DNA from 2 places in the Fictibacillus sp. WQ 8-8 genome. Region 2 is predicted to be linked to the other one. Evidence: a T-box and tRNA genes for the amino acid it is inferred to sense, from the RefSeq annotation. Region 2 holds a T-box; the other holds one or more tRNA genes.
What was found. The T-box of region 2 lies ahead of thrS (threonine--tRNA ligase). A T-box ahead of a tRNA ligase gene usually reads a tRNA of that ligase, here a tRNA-Thr.

Region 1: it has a tRNA-Thr gene. The T-box ahead of thrS (threonine--tRNA ligase) is inferred to sense a tRNA for this amino acid. The anticodon was not compared.

Annotation. Positions count from the first base shown of each region.
Region 1 covers NZ_JAMXKG010000006.1:340,985-343,115, forward strand. The annotation lists tRNA gene M1K46_RS15975 (tRNA-Leu) at 120-204, opposite strand; tRNA gene M1K46_RS15980 (tRNA-Leu) at 244-332, opposite strand; tRNA gene M1K46_RS15985 (tRNA-Cys) at 350-424, opposite strand; tRNA gene M1K46_RS15990 (tRNA-Gly) at 444-518, opposite strand; tRNA gene M1K46_RS15995 (tRNA-Gln) at 524-598, opposite strand; tRNA gene M1K46_RS16000 (tRNA-His) at 604-679, opposite strand; tRNA gene M1K46_RS16005 (tRNA-Trp) at 684-757, opposite strand; tRNA gene M1K46_RS16010 (tRNA-Tyr) at 787-870, opposite strand; tRNA gene M1K46_RS16015 (tRNA-Thr) at 949-1,024, opposite strand; tRNA gene M1K46_RS16020 (tRNA-Phe) at 1,033-1,108, opposite strand; tRNA gene M1K46_RS16025 (tRNA-Asp) at 1,113-1,188, opposite strand; tRNA gene M1K46_RS16030 (tRNA-Met) at 1,193-1,269, opposite strand; tRNA gene M1K46_RS16035 (tRNA-Val) at 1,362-1,437, opposite strand; tRNA gene M1K46_RS16040 (tRNA-Glu) at 1,461-1,535, opposite strand; tRNA gene M1K46_RS16045 (tRNA-Ser) at 1,552-1,643, opposite strand; tRNA gene M1K46_RS16050 (tRNA-Asn) at 1,650-1,724, opposite strand; rRNA gene rrf (5S ribosomal RNA) at 1,734-1,849, opposite strand; partial or broken rRNA gene M1K46_RS16060 (23S ribosomal RNA) at 2,038-2,131, opposite strand, start outside.
Region 2 covers NZ_JAMXKG010000005.1:170,404-189,965, reverse strand. The annotation lists gene M1K46_RS12880 (glyceraldehyde-3-phosphate dehydrogenase) at 1-787, shown strand, start outside; gene speD (adenosylmethionine decarboxylase) at 1,097-1,483, shown strand; gene M1K46_RS12870 (hypothetical protein) at 1,575-1,970, shown strand; gene nrdR (transcriptional regulator NrdR) at 2,046-2,507, shown strand; gene M1K46_RS12860 (replication initiation and membrane attachment family protein) at 2,606-3,985, shown strand; gene dnaI (primosomal protein DnaI) at 4,000-4,938, shown strand; gene M1K46_RS12850 (GRP family sugar transporter) at 5,057-5,911, shown strand; gene M1K46_RS12845 (glucose-1-dehydrogenase) at 5,928-6,716, shown strand; gene mqnC (cyclic dehypoxanthinyl futalosine synthase) at 6,883-7,989, shown strand; gene M1K46_RS12835 (basic amino acid ABC transporter substrate-binding protein) at 8,120-8,905, shown strand; gene M1K46_RS12830 (amino acid ABC transporter permease) at 8,933-9,592, shown strand; gene ytxC (sporulation protein YtxC) at 9,701-10,558, shown strand; T-box leader at 10,618-10,843, shown strand; gene thrS (threonine--tRNA ligase) at 10,893-12,824, shown strand; ribosomal protein L20 leader region at 13,156-13,281, shown strand; gene infC (translation initiation factor IF-3) at 13,350-13,853, shown strand; gene rpmI (50S ribosomal protein L35) at 13,879-14,082, shown strand; gene rplT (50S ribosomal protein L20) at 14,119-14,478, shown strand; gene M1K46_RS12800 (DUF1294 domain-containing protein) at 14,547-14,801, shown strand; gene M1K46_RS12795 (cytochrome d ubiquinol oxidase subunit II) at 14,811-15,836, opposite strand; gene M1K46_RS12790 (cytochrome ubiquinol oxidase subunit I) at 15,857-17,203, opposite strand; gene M1K46_RS12785 (TVP38/TMEM64 family protein) at 17,364-17,957, shown strand; gene M1K46_RS12780 (dUTP diphosphatase) at 18,056-18,541, shown strand; gene sspI (small acid-soluble spore protein SspI) at 18,578-18,784, opposite strand; gene M1K46_RS12770 (TrmH family RNA methyltransferase) at 18,920-19,562, shown strand, end outside.

The DNA of each region.
Region 1 (2,131 bases), on a different contig from region 2:
ATAAGGAACACGATTTTAGGAACACGATTCTTACTTATTTTAGTCGTATTGATGAACGCAAAAAAAGACCTCTTACAAGTGTAAGAAGTCTTTTATATACATGCTGATTAGTTATGTAATGGTACCGGTGGTCGGGGTCGAACCGACACTCCCAAGGGAACACGATTTTGAGTCGTGCGCGTCTGCCAATTCCGCCACACCGGCATGCAATTAATCATTAGGCAGTTAAGTTATAAAATATTATGGTGCCGAGGGCCGGACTCGAACCGGCACGATAGTCACCTACCGCAGGATTTTAAGTCCTGTGTGTCTGCCAATTCCACCACCCCGGCGCTGGGGAATTATGTAGTGGAGGCGGCAACCGGATTCGAACCGGTGGATAAGGGTTTTGCAGACCCTGGCCTTACCACTTGGCTATGCCGCCAGAAACAAACAAGATAATATGGAGCGGAAGACGGGATTCGAACCCGCGACCCCAACCTTGGCAAGGTTGTATTCTACCACTGAACTACTTCCGCATTGATGGCTGGGCTAGCAGGATTCGAACCTACGAGTGACGGAGTCAAAGTCCGTTGCCTTACCACTTGGCTATAGCCCATCATATGGGGCGACTGATGGGAATTGAACCCACGAATGCCGGAATCACAATCCGGTGCGTTAACCACTTCGCCACAATCGCCACATGGCAGGGGCAGTAGGAATTGAACCCACACCAAAGGTTTTGGAGACCTTCGTTCTACCTTTAAACTATGCCCCTAAATTGTTAATGTGCAACTAAAATTTAGATGGTGGAGGGGGACGGATTCGAACCGCCGAACCCAAAGGAGCGGATTTACAGTCCGCCGCGTTTAGCCACTTCGCTACCCCTCCATGAGAGACAAATCCTATTTTAATACAAATTCATCTATTCTTCAAGAAGAAATTTCTTACAGTTCTTGAAAAGAAAAGTGGTGCCGGCTAGAGGACTTGAACCCCCAACCTACTGATTACAAGTCAGTTGCTCTACCAATTGAGCTAAACCGGCAAAAAAAATGGTGGCTCGAGACGGAATCGAACCGCCGACACGAGGATTTTCAGTCCTCTGCTCTACCGACTGAGCTATCGAGCCAAAATGGCGGACCCGACCGGGGTCGAACCGGCGATCTCCTGCGTGACAGGCAGGCATGTTAACCACTACACCACGAGTCCATTTTGGTTGCGGGGACAGGATTTGAACCTGCGACCTTTGGGTTATGAGCCCAACGAGCTACCAGACTGCTCCACCCCGCGATAATATTAAGCTTACGGACGATATGTCCGAGTTAATGACTGTCTCTTCCTCTACAAGCAAATTCTTGAATGTAGAAAAAGTTAAGTATTAATGGTGGAGGATGACGGGTTCGAACCGCCGACCCCCTGCTTGTAAGGCAGGTGCTCTCCCAGCTGAGCTAATCCTCCGAAAAAGTTATATGTATAAAAAATGGTGACCCGTACGGGATTCGAACCCGTGTTACCGCCGTGAAAGGGCGGTGTCTTAACCGCTTGACCAACGGGCCATATGTTGAAAAGTTATGGCGGAGAGCAAGGGATTTGAACCCTTGATACGGCGGTAACCGTATACACGATTTCCAATCGTGCTCCTTCGGCCACTCGGACAGCTCTCCAAAATATGGCTCCACAGGTAGGACTCGAACCTACGACCGATCGGTTAACAGCCGATAGCTCTACCACTGAGCTACTGTGGAATAATATAAGCCTGGCAACGTCCTACTCTTACAGGGGGAAGCCCCCAACTACCATCGGCGCTGAAGAGCTTAACTTCCGTGTTCGGTATGGGAACGGGTGTGACCTCTTCGCTATCGCCACCAGACATATTTTGAGGTATATTCCCTCAAAACTAGATAACTTTCCATCCAAACTTTCACTGATGCTAACGTCCAGCTCCATGAACCATATCCTCGAGGTCGTTTCAATCCCTCCTACGAACACCAAAAACGTGTTCTCGTCAGGATCTCCAACGCTTGTCGGATATAAACGGTTCATACCGCTTTTGTTAATAAGGATAAGCCCTCGACCGATTAGTATCTGTCAGCTCCACGTGTCACCACGCTTCCACACCAGACCTATCAACCTCATCATCTCTAAGGGGTCT
Region 2 (19,562 bases):
GCCATGGAAAGGGCTCGGCATCGATATCGTGATTGAAGCCACTGGAAAATTCAAAACAAAGGAAATGGCAGGCTACCATCTGCAAGCTGGAGCGAAGAAGGTTATTATTACTGCACCTGGAAAAGATGAAGACATCACGATTGTTATGGGTGTAAATGACAGCGATTACAAAGCGGACGAACATCATATCTTATCCAATGCTTCATGCACAACGAACTGTCTGGCACCTGTAGTAAAAGTACTCGATGAACAGTTCGGGATTGAATCAGGAATGATGACTACCGTACATGCCTATACAAATGATCAAAAAAATATTGATAACCCGCATAAGGACCTCAGACGTGCAAGAGCTTGCGGCCAATCCATCATTCCAACGTCTACCGGGGCGGCAAAAGCAATCTCCAAGGTTCTTCCTCATCTCACAGGAAAATTGAATGGAATGGCACTCCGAGTCCCGACTCCAAATGTATCATTAGTTGATTTAGTGGTCGATCTAAAAACGGATGTGACAGAAGAGATGGTAAATGAGGCTTTAAGAACTGCGTCTGAGGGTGCATTAAACGGTATTCTTGGATACAGCGAACAGCCGCTGGTTTCCATTGATTATAACGGTAATGAGAATTCTTCAATCATTGATGGTTTATCAACAATGGTTATTGAGAATAAAAAAGTAAAAGTGCTTGCCTGGTATGACAATGAATGGGGCTATTCTTGCCGTGTTGTTGATCTGGCAGGTCTTGTTGCTGCAGGTTTAGCTCAAAAGGCGGATATGAGGATTCCTTCATAAAGCAAAAATTAAAAAAGAACGGATGGAGCCGGTTTCTGGCGCTGTCCGTTCTTTTTGTTTTTAAACAAAATCCACCTATTTTATGTCATTAGTTTTCATATGAAAATTTAGAGGGAAATTTCAAACAAATTATTGCAAATGAAAAATAAAACAAGTATACTATGATTCGTGAACTTCAAATAAAGCAAACCAAGGCGTTGGATTCTACTTAAAGGGTTAGGACCTCTTAGGACTAACTTTCCCCCGTGGTAGATGTTCAATACCGCATGCTTGAAGGCATGAAAAATTTTTAAGGGGGACTATGCTAATATGGATACAATGGGAAGACACGTAATTGCTGAACTATGGGGATGCAACAGTGAAAAGCTAAATGATATGAGGTTTATTGAAGAGACGTTTGTTGACGCTGCCCTTAAAGCAGGTGCAGAAATTCGTGAGGTTGCTTTTCATAAGTTTGCGCCGCATGGCGTGAGTGGGGTTGTTATTATTTCTGAATCACATTTGACAATCCACAGTTTTCCAGAGCATGGTTATGCAAGCATTGACGTATACACTTGTGGGGATCGTATTGATCCAAATGTGGCTGCTGATTACATTTCACAGGCTTTGGAAGCGAACAGCCGTGAAAATTTAGAAGTTCCACGTGGAATGGGTCCTGTTAAAGTTGCTAAAAATAAAGTTGCTGCTAATAAATAAAAATGAATGCTAAGTCGAAAAAGAGGTGTGTTATTTGCACCTCTTTTTTTACTTTCCGCTTTTGCATGGAGGAGTTTAGAGGAGGGGTACCATGCTTAGACAATTGCAAAATATCTTGAAGAATCATTCGGAAACTTCCGAGAACCACCAAGATCCTTTACTGCAAACCCATTATTTCAAAGCGAACCGCACAAAAGTCATGGATGCCATTGAAGAACTTGTCCGGCAGCAAAGCCATTATAAACTGCTTGGATCATCAAAAGAACGGGGCGAGCTATCTTTTGAAGTTACAGCTCCAAGGAAGGCTTTTGCCGTGATCACTGCGACCTCTCTCAGACCATTTAAAACGGCAGTCGATATTAATGTCACGTCTGAATCGCCGCTTCCGATCGATTTTGGATACAGCAGAAAGGTGATCCTTGCTATTAATGAAGGATTGAAAGGAAAGCTTGAATTTATTGGCACATCTCTGCTTGAAAACAATTAATTCTTGTCACATGCCCTCCTTTTGTCTAAGATAGAATTATAATAGAGGTTAATTAATTTTTGGAGTTGATCTGCTTTGCGTTGTCCGTCCTGTCAGTATAACGGTACAAAAGTGCTTGATTCTAGACCGGTCCATTCGGGGAGATCGATTCGCCGCAGGCGGGAATGCGAGTCTTGCACCTATCGATTTACAACCTTTGAAACGGTTGAAGAAATACCGCTGATTGTTGTGAAAAAGGAAGGTACCCGGGAAGAATTCAGCCGTGAAAAAATTCTTCGCGGACTTATAAAAGCTTGTGAGAAACGCCCTGTACCTTTAGAAGTTCTTGAAAATATCGTGGACAACATAGAAAAGGACCTGCGGAACCAAGGGGTTTCTGAAATAAACAGCAAAGAAGTCGGCGAAAAAGTCATGGATTATCTTGCGGACACGGACGAAGTAGCTTATGTCCGATTTGCTTCGGTCTACCGGCAATTTAAGGACATCAATGTATTCATACAGGAACTGAAAGAATTAATAAAAAAAGACGAGCACTAACTTGCGTAAGACAGTACCAGTTTTACGCTTTTTTTTATCGGAATGCTTGTTTTTCTCTATAGACTTAGAAAAAAACTTTTTTTTGAAAGGTGAGAACCATGAGTGTACACTGGAAAGAAATTGTCCCGGTGGATACATATGAGGTTCAATTTAGCGGCTATCTCCATAATATAGACCGCAAAGTATTGACCATGCTGTACCAGCCGTTAATAGGCGCTTTTGCCTATAGTTTATATATGACATTTTGGTGTGATGCCGAAATGAAAACGCCAAAAGAGCAAACGCATCAGAGGCTCATGAATGTGACCCAATTTTCATTGAAGGATATTATTGCCGCCCGAAAAAAGCTGGAAGCCATCGGCCTGCTGAAAACTTATAAACGGGATAAAGAAGATTCGAGGGTTTACTTATATGAATTGCAAACCCCTCTGTCACCGGATGAATTTTTCAACGATGGGGTCTTGAACATCTATCTTTATAATCGATTAGGCAAAACAAAATATTGCGAGATGCGAGACCATTTTATTCAAGAAGAAACTGAGATGGAAGAATACGTGGAGATGACGTCATCATTTAATGATGTTTTCGTATCGCTTCATCCCTCTGAAATGACAGCAGGGACTTATTCGGAAATTCAGGAGGGATCAGGCGGAAGTCTGGCAGAAAGAAAACCAGGCAATCCGTTGTCCATCACTTCTGAGGACTTTGATTTTGATTTGTTGATCTCCAGCATTTCAAGCTTTATTCTTCCGAAAGAAGTCATAACTCCTTCCATAAGGGAATCCATCCTTAAACTGGCATACGTTTACCAGATGGGACCGCTTGAGATGAGCAGGCAAATCCAAAACGCGTACCATCTTCATGGAGAGTTGACTGCCGAAAATCTCCGGAAGGAAGTTCAAAAATGGTACAGGATTGAAAACAACAACCAGCTGCCGCAGATGGCTCTCCGTACTCAGCCGCAGAGCTTAAAATCAGCTGCAGGCAGAGAGCCTGTCACAGAAGAAGAAAAAGTGATAAAATTCTTTGAAGAAGTATCACCTTTTCAATTGCTGGAACTCCAATCTGGAACAAAGCCGGCGGAAGTGGATTTGAATATTGTTACGTATCTCATGCTTGAGCAAAAAATGACTCCGGGTGTGGTCAATGTTTTGATCGACTATGTACTGAAGACCAATGATCTAAAACTTACACGTTCATTCGTCGAAAAAATTGCGAGCCACTGGGCCAGGAAAAAAGTACAAACCGTTCAGGAAGCCATGGCGCTAGCTCGTTCAGAACAGAAGAAGTACAAAGAGTGGCAGGAGCGTAAGAATACAAATTATAAGCGTAATGGAACCCAGAAAAAGAGCGCCCGTCTGCCCGACTGGCTGAAGGATGAAGAGGCAACGGCAGAGAAAAAAGAAAAGAACAATAATAATAATGAGCTTGAAGAGCAAAACCAGCAATGGCTTGAAAACCTGCTTAAAGAAATCTAAAGGGGGGAACGAAAATGGAATCGATTATGGACGCCGTTAAAAAAATGGAAGGGTACGGTCAGCTTAAAAAGGAATATGACCGAATTAAGCAGCATGTACTCACAGATCCTTATGTTATCTCATTCCTGGAGCAGAACCCTGATTTGAATCAATCAAGCATTGAAAAAGGATTGACGAAGCTCTATGAATATTCCAAGGAAAAGAACCATTGTTCCAATTGCCCAGGGCTGAATCTTTGCCCAAACCTGATGCAAGGGTATCAGCCGGAACTGGCGGCAGAAAGAAATACGATCGAAATTTATTATGAAAAATGTTCGCTGAAAAAACAGGATGAAAAGCAGAAGTCGATGAGTGCCCTCATCCGAAGCTATTTTATCCCGAAAGATATCCTGCAGGCATCCTTTGACCGTCTTCACAGCATTGATCAAGACAGAAGAGAAGCGATTGGTGCTGCATGGGATTTTGTCAAAGCGGCTTCTTCTGGAGAAGGGGCGAAAGGGATTTACTTTTACGGCAAGTTTGGTGTTGGAAAGACCTATCTGCTGGGTGCGATAGCCAACGCGTTGGCTGAGCGGCAGATTCCTTCATTGCTCGTTCATACTCCCGAGTTTTTGCGGGAGATAAAAAGCAGCCTTTCTGACGGAAGTTTCAACGAAAAAATGGAGCTGCTCAAAACCGTTCCTGTCCTCATGCTTGACGATCTTGGTGCCGAAAACATGACAAATTGGGTCAGGGATGAAATCATTGGTGTCATACTTCAATATCGTATGATGGAGAGGCTGCCGACGCTGTACTCCTCCAATTATGATTTTACCTTGCTTGAAGAGCATTTTTCCTACTCGCAAAAAGGCGGCCTCGAGCAAGCAAAAGCAAAACGGATCATGGAGCGTATTCGCCATCTTGCCGTGCCGATCTTTATCGGTGGAGATAAAAACTTCAGAACTTTTCAGTAAAATAGATCTACTTGATTAACCTCTATCATAAAAGATAGAGGTTTTTTGTTTAGTCTGATGAATCTTCGGGAAGATGCAAATACTACCTATAGAATCAGCAGACAGAAAGGAAATGAATATGGGAATAATTCTTGCAGTCATCACAGCAGTTTGCTGGGGAAGCATTGTATTGGTCAGCCAAAAACTGGGGGGAGATTCATACAGCCAGACATTGGGGATGACCATCGGTGCCCTTGTCTTTTCGGTAATTACATTTTTTATCGTTCAACCTGATATGAACTCTCTTGTAATCATTGTAGGAGCGATTTCGGGTGCCTTATGGGTTGTCGGCCAACGGTTTCAATTTGCGACTGTTGATCACCTCGGTGTGGCAAAAACGGTGCCTCTCTCAACGGGTATGCAGCTATTTGGGACAACACTCTTTGGCGTACTCGTGTTTCATGAGTGGAAAACAAAGACAGAGATCATTATTGGAATCATCGCTATCGTTGTTATCATTTTAGGAGCCGTCTTTACATCGATCAGGGATAAGAACAACAAAGAGGACGGCAGGACCAATTATAAAAGAGGTTACCTTATCTTGCTGCTATCCACCGCAGGCTATGTTGGCTATGTGGTTATTGTCAATTGGTTTAAGGTTGGAGGATGGGAAGCGATACTTCCACAGGCAGCGGGTATGTTTATCGGCGGTTTACTTCTCACTTTTACAGGTAAACCGTTTAATAAATTTGCTGTAAGAAATATTTTAACCGGAATTCTATGGAGTACAGGAAACATCACTTTGTTGCTTTCATTGCCGAAGATTGGTGTAGCGACAAGTTTTTCGCTTTCACAAACGGGAATCATCATCTCCACTCTCGGCGGAATTTTTATTTTAAAAGAAAAGAAATCAAAACGGCAGATCATCTTCGTTATTGCAGGATGTCTACTTATTATCGCGGGCGGTGTTATGCTCGGGATTACAAAACGTTAAGGAGCGGATGAAAAACATGTTTACAGATCTAGAAGGAAAAGCAGTCATTATCACAGGAGCGAGTACAGGAATCGGAAAAGCCTGTGCCCAACGTTTTGCAAAAGAAAAAGCAAAGATCACTGTAAATTATTTTAGTGAAAAGGATAATGAAGTGGAAGAACTTCTCCAGGAATTAAGAGATCTCGGCGGAGAAGCGATCGCCGTTCAGGGAGATGTGACAAAGGAAGAAGATATTAAAAATCTGGTCGAACGCACAGTGGAATCCTTTGGAAGACTGGATATTATGATTAACAACGCGGGGATTGAAAATGAGGTTCCGTCGCACGAGCTATCTCTTGAAGATTGGAATAAGGTTATCTCCACGAATTTGACGGGGCAATTTCTTGGCTGCCGTGAAGCAATCTCGTATTTTCTGAAGAATAACATTGAAGGCAGTATTATTAACATGTCGAGCGTTCATGAGATCATCCCTTGGCCGCACTTTGTGCACTACGCAGCGAGTAAGGGCGGTGTAAAGCTCATGACTCAGACGCTAGCGATGGAATATGCACCAAAGAAAATCAGGGTAAATGCCATTGCGCCAGGTGCCATCAACACACCAATCAATGCCGAAAAGTTTTCAGATCCTGGCAAAAAAGCGGATGTAGAAAAACTAATTCCATTGGGCTATATTGCTGAACCTGACGAAATTTCTTCTGTCGCCGTGTGGCTCGCTTCCAAGGAATCAAGATATGTAACAGGACATACGCTCATTGCTGATGGAGGAATGACATTATATCCTTCTTTCCAGGCAGGCCGTGGATAAGCCTTAAATAATTAAGATGAAACGAACTAAGACAAACCGGCTTGCTCGGTTTGTCTTTCTCTTTTATCATTGCATTCCTGCAGCTGTATTCATTTCGCAAAATTTTTTAAAATGTGATAGGATAATAGAATGCTACATAAGATGTCCGTAACTGGAGGTAATATAGATGAGCATTGATGCGATTTTGCAGAAAGCCCTTGATGGTACACGATTGACCGTTAAGGATGCTGTTGCTCTGTATGAGAGTGATGAAGTTGAAAAAATGGGTGAGGCGGCCGACGTCATCATGAAGCGGTGGCATCCAGAACCGATTACTACTTTTGTTATCGGGCGAAACGTGAACTATACCAATTTTTGTGATACATACTGCCGTTTCTGTGCATTCTACCGTCCGCCTGGAAGCAAGGAAGGTTATGTGCTGGATGATGAAGTGATCTTCCAAAAAATCCGGGAAACGATCGATGTAGGCGGAACAGAGATCTTGATGCAGGGTGGAACAAACCCGAATCTGCCGTTCTCTTATTACACTGATCTGCTCCGCAATATTAAAAAGCGCTTTGATATTACGATGCACTCCTTCTCTCCGGCTGAGATCTGGAAGATGGTCGAAGTTTCAGGCCTCTCACTGGAAGAAGTCCTAAAAGAGCTGAAGGATGCAGGACTTGACTCTCTGCCTGGCGGCGGAGCCGAGATCCTTGATGACCGTACGAGGAAAAAAATCAGCCGCTTAAAAGGATCATGGACAGAGTGGATCGACTGCATGAAAACGGCGAAGAAAGTCGGTCTTCATTCCACGGCTACCATGGTTATCGGTTTCGGCGAGACCTTTGAAGAGAGAGCATTGCATCTTCAGCGTGTCCGTGATGCTCAAGATGAGACCAACTGTTTCTTAGCCTTTATCTCATGGACGTTCCAGCCAGATAACACGAACTTAAAGGGTGAGAAAACAACGCCAAGAGAATATCTTAAAAATGTGGCAATCTCACGCCTCTTCTTGGATAACATTTCAAACTTCCAGTCTTCCTGGGTGACGATGGGACCTGAGGTCGGCAAAAAGTCTCTTCATTACGGCTGCAACGACTTCGGAAGCACGATGATGGAAGAGAACGTGGTCTCAGCTGCCGGAACGACCCATAAAGTCAATACGAATCTGACACTGCGCCTTATACGGGAAGCGGGTAAAATCCCGGCACAGCGCAACACCAAATACGAAACGCTGCGTGTGTTCGACGAAGAAGAAACCGCAGAAAAAGACTTTGTCATGCAGAACTGATAGAAAAACATAGAATCCCGGCCTTTCTTGTAGAGGGCTGGGTTTTTTTGCACAATTAATTATTGGAATATTCTCATTTTTGATAATTTTGTTATAATAAAGAGGATTACATAATTTAAGGGGGACAAAGATGAAAAAAGTAGTGTTGTTATTATTGCTTGGGAGTTTGCTGACATTGGCAGCATGTGGAGGGAAATCCACGTCAGGAAGCCCGTCTGAGAAATTGGTTGTAGGAACAGACGCTGCATATGCTCCATTTGAGTATTTAAAAGATGGGAAGATTGTCGGTTTTGATGTTGATTTGCTCAAGGCCGTTATGAAGGAAGCAAAGCTGGATTATAAGTTGAAAAACACAGGATGGGATCCTCTGTTTACCTCTTTACAAAGCGAACAGGTCCAGGCTGGTATTTCAGCGATAACCATTAATGATGATCGAAAAAAATCATATGACTTCTCATCTCCATATTTTGAGTCCATTAATAAGATTCTTACAAAAGAAGGGTCACCGATAAAAAGTGTGGATGATTTAAAAGGAAAGAAGGTCAGTGTTCAAAATGGAACGACCGGACAAGCTGCCTTGGAAAAGAAATTTGGGAAAGAAAATACCAATGTCAAAAAATACGACAGTAATGTGTTGGCTATTCAGGCACTAATAAGCGGTGAAGTGGATGCGGTTGTTGCTGATAACACTGTTGTAGATGAGTATGCAAAAAACAATCCGGACAAAAAGCTCTCAGTCGTAAATGATAAAACAAACTTTGAATCTGAATTCTATGGTATTGCTTTTCCTAAGGGCAGCAAAGATAAAGCAAAAGTTGACAAAGCTTTGAAGAAGGTCATTGCTGATGGAACCTACACCAAAATTTATAAACAGTGGTTTAAAGTAGAACCGAACCTGGATGTGCTGAAAAAATAAACCTACTCAGAATGACCGGAGGAACACATGGATTTCTATAAATTTGATCTCGTAGAGAAGTATTTACCTTTTTTTATTAAAGGAACATGGGTTACGATCGAAATTTCAGTTGCGAGCATTATTTTCGGAACCCTCTTGGGACTATTCATCGCACTCGGAAAAATGTCTTCAGTCCAGGTGATTCGGCAGCCGTTCATTTGGTATATAAACTTTTTTCGGGGAACACCGCTACTTGTTCAACTTTTCTTGATTCACTTTGCGGTCATGCCGCTTTTCATGAAGCCTCCTATTGCACTTGTTTCTGCCATTACGGCTCTCTCCTTAAATGCAGCGGCCTACATCGCGGAGATCTTTAGGGCGGGTATCCAATCTATTGATAAAGGCCAGACCGAGGCAGCCCGTTCGCTGGGGATGACGCATAGACAGACAATGAGGCATATTATCATTCCTCAGGCATCTAAACGCATGATTCCTCCTTTAGGAAATGAATTCATTGTTTTAATTAAAGATTCTTCACTGGCAGCCGTCATTGCGACTGAAGAACTGATGTACTGGGGAAGAGCGATGATGGGAGAATACTATCGTCCTTGGGAACCTTTTTTGACGGTAGCGCTTATTTATCTGATTCTTACTCTTACGTTGACACAACTGCTAAACTTTCTTGAACGCAAATATGCACTGGATTAACCGGCAGCAGGGAAACCTGCTGTTTTTTTATTAATCTTTTAAAAGAGTTCATTTTTCATGACGTTGTCCCATATAGTGTAACATCGAGTGTTTGGGGGAGGGACAGGGTTGGCAGAACTTATATTTGCAGATCATGAAGAATGTAACCAATTACAAAAGGAACTGAAGCAGATGGCTCGATCACTTAACATAAAACCTTCCTTTTTAGAATCCGAAAGCCGTTCATTATTATTGAATACAAAAGAGCATCTGGATTCAATTGTTCAGGTGCTGGCTTGCTATACTCGTAAAAAACTGGAGGAATCACGAATCCTGTTTTTTATTGAACATTTTTTTTATTTCACGGATAAGCAGGAGCAAGCAGAAATTGCAGCGATCGCCAAGGAATTTATCGAACAGGAACGGGAGGAAGTGCCGGCGGTAAAAGATCTGGATACGTGCGATTATCATGTGAAAGAAGCCTGGAGAAAAATCTTAACCGAAGAAGGGCTATCATTTACATTTGAGTCTTTTGTACAGTTCCGTTTACGGGAGTACCTTGATCTTCTACAAATTTACGTCGAATGTGCGATCGATGAATACAAACTCGAGCTTGAATACCAGTCCTTCATCGATCAATTGCGTAAGTGTGCAGCCAATCAGCCGTTTCTCACAGCCGAGGTTCACGTGGCCTTCGACGGTAAATTTAAGCTGTATGATGAGGAATACCGGCTATACAGTGAAAAAATGCTTCAGCTTATGCATGAAAGAGCATTGGTTCTGACCAAGGAGTTTAATCTCGACGAAAAAGTGCTGGGTCCGATCATGGGTTTAGCTCCGGAAGTGTTGTATTTGTACCTGGAAGAAGAAAATCACGGCATGATACATACATTGCAGAACGTATTCCAGGAGAGACTGATTAAAAGGCCCCTTCAGCTGTTTTATGGTTCAAGAAACAAATTTATCGAAAAGATGGACGGTAGATAAGGATTGCTCTTGATTTTGCAGTATAGTATGAATATAATAATTGTATAAATTGGATACCAAAATCAGTAAAGATAAGGACAACGGATATTTTTTACGGTTTATAGAGAGGGATGCCTGAGGCTGAAAGCATTCTAACACGGAAAAATGTCTTACCCCCTTTGAACTTCAGCGGTGAAGGTAGAGTAATCGCTGACGGCCCAAAGCCGTTAAATCTTGACCGAGTGCCATTGCAGAATCCTGCAGTGGAACAAGGGTGGAACCACGAGTACAACACTCGTCCCTTTTTGTGGACGGGTGTTTTTTGTATTTTATTTTGAACAAGGAGAGATTATGAATGACAGACATTAAGCTTACTTTTCCTGATGGTTCTATCCGTGAGTATCCGAAAGGAATCACTGCAGAACAAGTAGCAGAATCCATCAGCTCCAGCCTGAAGAAAAAGTCCGTTGCCGGTAAAGTAAACGGGGAATTGTACGATTTCACACGTCCGATCGAGGCGGATGCATCCATTGAGATCGTTCCACAAGATTCACCTGAAGGACTCGAGATGACACGCCACAGTACAGCCCATTTGATGGCACAGGCGATCAAACGCATCTATAAGGATGTCAAACTCGGCATCGGGCCAGTCATCGAGAACGGTTTTTATTATGATATCGATCTTCAAGAAGCTTTAACACCGGAAGATTTGCCTAAGATTGAGAAGGAAATGAAAAAGATCGTAAGCGAAAACCTGCCGATCATCCGAAAAGAAGTGACCAGGGAAGAAGCCATCGCGATTTTTGAAGGCATTGACGACCATTTAAAATTGGAGCTCATCCGTGATCTTCCGGAGGATGCGGTTATTACCATTTACGAACAAGGCGAGTTTTTTGACCTTTGCCGCGGGCCGCATCTTCCATCCACTGGAAAAATCAAGTCCTTTAAATTGATGAGCATCTCAGGCGCTTATTGGAGAGGAGACAGCGATAACCAGATGCTTCAGCGCATCTATGGAGCAGCTTTTCTTAACCAGAAAGAGCTGGATCAGCATCTTGTCTACCTTCAAGAGGCGAAAGAGCGAGATCACCGGAAACTTGGAAAAGAGCTGGATCTTTTCACTGTTTCCCAAAAGATTGGACAAGGTTTGCCGGTCTGGCTTCCAAAGGGTGCGACGATCCGCCGTATCATCGAGCGTTATATTGTCGACACAGAAGTAAGACTTGGCTACGACCATGTCTACACTCCTCATCTAGGCAGTGTAGAGCTCTATAAAACATCAGGACACTGGGATCATTATAAAGAAGATATGTATCCTGCGATTGAAATGGACAACGAGCAGCTTGTTCTTCGTCCGATGAACTGTCCGCATCACATGATGGTGTTCAAGAACAGCATGCACAGCTACCGTGATCTTCCAATCCGTATTGCTGAGCTTGGAACGATGCATCGCCATGAGATGTCAGGAGCATTGGCTGGCCTTCAGCGTGTCCGTTCCATGACATTGAATGATGCTCATATCTTTGCCCGCCCGGATCAATTAAAAGATGAGTTTATCCGCGTAGTAAAGCTCATCCAGCGTGTGTACAAAGACTTTGGCATTACAGAATACAGGTTCCGTCTTTCTTACCGTGATCCTGAGGACAAAGAAAAATACGTAAACAACGATGAGATGTGGGAAAAAGCACAGGCTCTTCTTAAAGAAACTATGGAAGATATGGACTTGGATTATATAGAAGCAGAAGGGGAAGCCGCGTTCTACGGGCCGAAGCTTGATGTTCAGGTGAAGACTGCGCTCGGAAAAGAAGAGACGCTGTCTACTGTACAGCTTGATTTCCACTTGCCTGAACGCTTTGACCTAACGTACAAAGGAAGCGACGGAAAGGATCACCGTCCGGTCGTTATCCACCGCGGAGTCGTTTCCACAATGGAACGTTTTGTCGCCTTCCTGATCGAGGAATACAAGGGTGCGTTCCCGGTATGGCTTGCTCCTGTACAGGTACAGATTATTCCTGTATCCACTGTTCATGAAGAGTACGCAAGAAAGATTAGTGAGGAACTGCTGGAAGAAGGCATTCGCGTCGAAGTCGACAACCGCGATGAAAAGCTGGGATATAAAATCCGTGAAGCGCAAATGCAAAAAATCCCATACATGCTCGTGCTCGGTGATCAGGAAATTTCCGATCAAGCCGTCAACGTCCGTAAATACGGTGAGCAAAAATCAGAAACTGTATCCTTTGATGCGTTCAAATCAAGCATTCTTGAGCAAGTGAATAAAAGAGGATAAAATTAGAGAACTGCGAATTCATTCGCAGTTCTTTTTTTTGCAGCCCCTTAGCGGTGCCTGGCACCCTGTTTACATAACTGAGTTTTAGCGGGTAAAGCCTGATGTTTTGGAGGGTAAATCCTTCATTTCGGCGGGTAAATATCAATTTTGGCCTGTAAATTGATTTTCCCTTCTTTAATCACTTGAGTGCGAGGAAAAAACTATTTTAGTGCTTGCAAAACAACAAGTAGTACTGTAAAATAAATTCTGTTGTGAAGAACAAAGAACATTAGTTGACAAGAGGTTCTTGTCAATGGTATATTAATTTAGGTAATTAAATAAGTTGAGTTTCGAACAAAAGCAGAAGCACCCGCTTCTCACCTGATCAACGCATTGTGCTGTTGGCTGGTCAACCGAACTTTCAGAAATGATGATGAGGTCGTGTGGGTGCAGTATGTGCCGACGCTTTTTTTATTTGTTTACAAAGTGCTGAGTTAATGACTACTCACATAAATTTCTTGGAGGTGACTTACTATTAGTAAGGACATGTCTGTCAATGAGGGCATACGTGCTCGTGAAGTAAGACTTATCGGGGCTGATGGCAGCCAGCTAGGGATTAAAACACGTCATGAAGCTCTTGATATTGCGGCAAATGCCAATCTTGATCTTGTACTTGTTGCACCAACCGCTAAACCGCCAGTGTGCCGTATCATGGACTATGGTAAGTTTAAGTTTGAGCAGCAGAAAAAAGACAGAGAAGCACGTAAGAATCAAAAGATTGTTACAACGAAAGAAATTCGCTTAAGCCCTACAATTGAGGAGCATGATTTTAACACAAAGCTTAAAAATGCCCGCAAGTTCCTTGAAAAAGGCGATAAAGTGAAAGCAAGCATTCGTTTCCGGGGCCGTGCCATCACGCACTCCTCGATCGGAAAAACTGTGCTTGAAAAATTAGCTAAAGAATGTGAAGACGTTGCTACGGTTGAAGTTCGACCAAAAATGGAAGGCCGAAGCATGTTCCTCATTTTAGCACCAACAACCGAAAAATAATTACTTTCCAGGGAGGAATCCAATCATGCCTAAAATGAAAACACATAAAGGTGCTGCAAAGCGCTTCAGAAAGACTGGAACAGGTAAACTTAAGCGTGCACGTGCGTTTACAAGCCATATGTTCGCTAACAAATCTACTAAAGCCAAGCGTAAACTTCGCAAAGCGAAGATTGTTACAAGCGGAGATTACAAACGTATCCGTACACTATTAACTTACAAGAAAAAATAATAATAACTGATCGTATATATCTAGGAGGGTATTAAAATGCCAAGAGTAAAAGGTGGCTATGTGTCACGTCGTCGTCGTAAAAAAGTATTAAAGTTAGCTAAAGGTTATTTCGGATCCAAACATAAGTTATTTAAAGTTGCTCAACAGCAAGTTTTCAAATCTCTTATGTATGCATACCGTGACCGCCGTCAAAAGAAACGTGATTTCCGTAAACTTTGGATCACTCGTATCAACGCGGCAGCTCGCACAAACGGTCTTTCTTACAGCCGTTTAATGCATGGCCTAAAAGTTGCAGGCATCGACATCAACCGAAAAATGCTTGCTGAAATCGCTGTTTCTGATGAAAAAGCATTCGGTGAACTTGCTTCTAAAGCAAAAGACAGCCTAAAAGCATAAATTAAGAACCAAAAAGCCATTTTCCATGAAGGAAATGGCTTTTTTCTATAAAAGGAGATTTAGTTTGTATGATCTACATTTATTTAATTCTCGTTAACGTTATTGCCTTTTGGCTGATGCATCATGATAAGGAAGCGGCCAAGGCAGGGAAGTGGCGGACGCCGGAACGCCGCCTGTGGCTGTTTGCGATCATAGGAGGCGCCTGCGGGATTTGGGCAGGGATGGTGCAATTTCGGCATAAAACAAAGCATCCAAGCTTTCAAGTCGGAGTGCCATTGCTTGTGCTTGCCGACATTTTCATCATTGCCAGGTACTTCATTTAATCTGCACTCTTAATCCTGCTGCAGATAGCGTTTATCCTTAAGGAAGAGCCTCCAAAACACATAAAAGCCGGGAGTAAGGATCGCTAAACCAACAGCATACATGATCATGAGCGAATAGAACGTTTCTTTCGCTGTAAAGGCATCGTATATGGTCAGGCTCGGATAAACGATGTAAGGCAGGTGAGCCATTCCATATCCGTAACTCGCCAAGCCGTATTGTGCGACAGTTGCGAGCAGAGCCACACGGGGTTTACCTGCTGCTTTCCCATCTTTGTTACTGAGCCATAGAGAGGCATAGCCCACGATGAATGCCAGGGTGGAAAGGATGAACCATATCCTTTGATCATACAGATTATCGAGCAGCCACCCGGCCTCAGGCTGTATGACCAGCAGTGTGATCACAGCAGCAAGAAGGGTGGAGGGGCCAAGAATCAGTACGTTCCCCCTGTAGAGCCTATAGGCGCCTTCTTGTTTAGAGACCCTTGAGTAATCCGCGAGAAACAAGGATGACAAGAACAGTTCAGAAGTAAGCCCGAACAAAATGTACATATATAAGGAAGGGCTCGTAAACAGCTTTCCAAGGAGAAGGGTATCTTTTCCGTTCATACCTTCAATAAAACCACCCTGGCTTACAGGGAGTACCGTGATCAGGAGTGCCGGTATCAAAACTCCGCACACACCGGAAATAAAGAACATCGTCTTTCTGTATCCTTGAACGGAATAAGAAAAAACCATAAAGGCACTCCGTATGGAAAGCAGAAACAAGATCAGCGAAATCGGGATCAGCAGCACGGTTCCGAGTGTAAAGGCGCCTTTCGGAAAAAAACCGACAAAGGCGACTACGAGAAGAACAAGAAAAACATTTGTAATTTCCCAGGTCGGTGAAAGAAATCGGTTGGCTATTTTTCCTGCAAAGGTCCGATGGTCATTGTAGATCATCGCCCAGAATCCTGCCCCGAAATCAATCGATCCAAAAATGCTATAGATGAAGATAAAGGTCCATAAGACCAATATGGCAATAACTTCTTCGTTCATTATGCTCCCTCTTTCGTCATTTAATAGCCAGAGTATTTTTCAAAGTCCTTGGATACCGGATGCCGTTTAAAATAGCTTGTAAGAATCAGGATCGTCAGGACGCTCAGAAGCAGGTAGAGACCGATGAACAATAGAAACAAGGGAGCAAGATTTTCTGATTGTGTAGCTGCTTCTGCTGTGGTCTGGACCCTGTAAATCGTCCAGGGCTGTCTTCCGCTGCAGCTGAAAATCCATCCGAATTCGATGCCAAGCATGGAAAGTGGACCGGAAAAGATTAAGGTGAACAGAAGCCATTTTGGAAAAGGCTTCTGTTTTCTTTTGCCGTAATACCACCAGAAAAACAAAGCGACTGCAGCCAGTCCCAACAGGAAAAACCCAATCCCAACCATGATATTAAACAGGGTGTGCACATAAAAAGGAGGCCAGGTTTCACGCGGGAATTCATAGAGGCCTTTGACTTCGGTATCAAACTTGCCGGCAGCGAGCCAGCTGAGCATCCATGGGATCTCAATTCCATATTTCACTTCTTCTGTTTTGGGATCGGTGAAACCTCCGATCGCAAGAGGAGCATATCGCTGGGTTTCAAATAAGCCTTCGGCTGCGGCTAGCTTCTCGGGTGAGTGTTCATGCAGGATCTGTGCAGAGTGATGACCTGAAAAACTTGAAATCAATGAAAAAATCAAACCAACGACAATGGCCATTAAAAATCCTTTTTTATGATAGACAGATTCTTTCTTCGTAAGATTCCCTCTTAAAAGCTTATAAGCCCCTACAGAAGCCAGGGCAAAACCGCCAGTCATATACGCAGTCACTGATACATGGAAGGCTGTTGAAAGAAAACTCGGATTGAAAAAGGCATCCCATGGATTGACATCATAAATAGTGCCGTCCTTTGTAATCTTAAATCCGTCAGGTGTATTCATCCACGTATTGACAGCGGTGATTAGAATGGCGGATGCTACAGCTCCAAACGCCACCAAGATGACAGAGATGATCCTGAAATACTTTGGCAGCCTGTCTGCTGCGTAAACGTAGATGGACATGAACAAAGCTTCAATAAAGAAGGCGAAAAGTTCAATCTGGAAAGGAAGCGAGATAACCTTTCCTACAATCTCCATAAAACCTGGCCAAAGCAAAGAAAGCTGGACCCCGACGATCGTTCCTGAAGGGATAGCCACACCGAGCAGAACAGCAAAGGCCTTTGTCCAGCGTTTAGCCATTATGGCATAATCATTGTCTTTTTTTACTTGATGAAGAATTTCTGCGATGACGATCATGAGGGGAATACCAACACCAAGCGTTGCAAAAATGATATGAAAGGCAAGAGACGTTCCGAAAAAAGCACGAGCCAACACGACTGTATCCATGAAAACCACTCCTCAACCTAATGGTTATCTGTAAAAGAAAACCAGCTTTTCTAATCTTTAACCTGTCATAAAAGTTATGGAAATATTCATGGATCTGGAAGAAGGAAGAGCATAACTGCTCGTCTTATGTCATAAGATGGCGATAAAGGAGGGTTGAATCATGCAGCATGAGCTCACAGAGATCCTTGGAATTTTGAAGTTTGCAGGTATTTTTGCTCCTGTCTTTTTCATTCTGCTCCATATGATGAGGCAGTTTCTTTTTCTGCCAGTAGGTTTGATCTGTATGGCAGGCGGGGTCTTGTTCGGGTCGGTTTATGGGACGCTTTATTCGATAATCGGCATTACCCTGTCCAGTTTGCTGTTCTACGGACTGCTGAGAAAAATGCCGAAGTCGCTCAACCGGTTCATGAAAATCAAGCGGAAAATCGTAGGCAAACGAATGCCGTTCTCATTGGGCCAAATCGCAATTTTAAAGCTAATTCCTTTCATCCATTTTTCCCTGCTCTCTCTGTTTGTCCTGGAGATAACGAAAAGTTTTAAGGAATATACAAAAGCAAGCGTGGTATCCAACGTTCCGCTTGCCTTCATGTACTCTACGTTCGGCCATTATATCTTTCATCTCTCTGTGGTTTGGGGAATCGGAATTGCAGCCATGATGCTCGTCCTGTTTCATCTCCTCAGAAAGAAAGAATGGATTGTCAAATGGGAGGACTTTTTTGAAAAAAAAGAGAATACACCTGCGAAAAGTGCATGATAACGCGATCCAGCCTCAGGGGACTCCAACCTGGGGTTTTTTGGTGTGTTTTTAAGGAAATCATATGTTTGTTATAATGAGCGAAAGGAGTGGATATCGTGGGTTTTAAAGAACTATTTGAAATGCAGAAGCATCTGAATGATCGAATTATACAAGAGCATGGTTTACATAACGATGACCTTTATGATCAGCGTCTGCTCGCCCTGCTTGTCGAGCTAGGGGAGCTGGCCAATGAAACCCGTTGTTTTAAATACTGGAGTGTTAAACCTGCATCATCGGACAGTGTCATTCTTGAGGAATATGTGGACGGACTTCATTTTATCCTGTCGGTTGGGCTTGACATGGGGATGGATGATATAGAAATCCATACAGTTGCAAGCAATGAAGACCTGACAGGCCAATTCCTATCACTTTACCGGCTCATCAGCGGCCTGCAAGGCAAAAAAGACAAAACCCTGTTTAGCCAATTGTTTTCTGAATTCATTGGCCTCGGCCAGCTTCTTGGCTTTTCGGTAGAAAATATCGTGGATGGTTACTACAAAAAGAATGAAATCAATCATCAGCGTCAGGATGAAGGGTATTAAAAGTAAAAATCCCGGGAGGATCTCCCGGGACTTTTACTATTTCAAACCGCTGGAAAGGGTTGAGAGCATTTCTTCTTTTTTCTGGTTGTCGGATTCTTTCCAGATCACTTCAAACAGTACACCAAGACCAGGAAGCATTTTTTCTTCACCGCTTTGGATCGCATCAACGATTGTACTTTCCAATTGTTCTTTATTGTTTCCGGAAACATTGGCAAGAACTGCTTTACGGATATCGATATCCATCATTATCACCTCAAACAGATTTATTTCATTAAGTTTGTGACTATTTCCTAGTTTTTATTAAGGGCCGATGGATTATGTATCATTTTGAAGATATAATAAAAAAAGTTGAAAGAGATTAAAGGATGGTTGAACCAAATGAAACGGATTGAATCAGAACAAAATGCCTCCATAAAACAATGGAAAAAACTATACACGAGAAAAGAACGGGATAAATTAGGACAATACATTATTGAAGGGCCTCATCTGATTGAAGAAGCAATGAACCATAACGTCCAGATTGCTCATCTGATTATAGAGGAATCCTACCCGATGCCGAATGAATGGGAACAGCTTCGCCTGGACCCATGGGTAGTTTCTAAAAAAATCATGGGAATCCTAAGTGATACTGAACATCCGCAGGGAGTTTTGGCAATTTGCCGTATGAGTTCAAAGGAGTTACAAGTAAAAACCGGCGGAAAATACCTGCTTGTGGACGGCGTTCAGGATCCTGGAAACCTTGGTACAATAATTAGAACCGCAGACGCTGCAGGTCTGGACGGGATTGTGCTTGGTGAAGGAACTGTCGATGTTTATAACAGCAAGGTTCTTCGCTCTACACAAGGTTCGCTGTTCCACCTTCCCGTTGTAAAAGGAAATCTTCAGGATTGGATCGCAGCGTGCAGACAGAAACAGGTACCTGTTTTCGTTTCTGCACTAAAAGGTGCCCAATCATTGCATGACGTGCAATCTTCAGGAACGTTTGCGCTCGTTGTAGGAAACGAAGGCAGCGGAGTGAGGA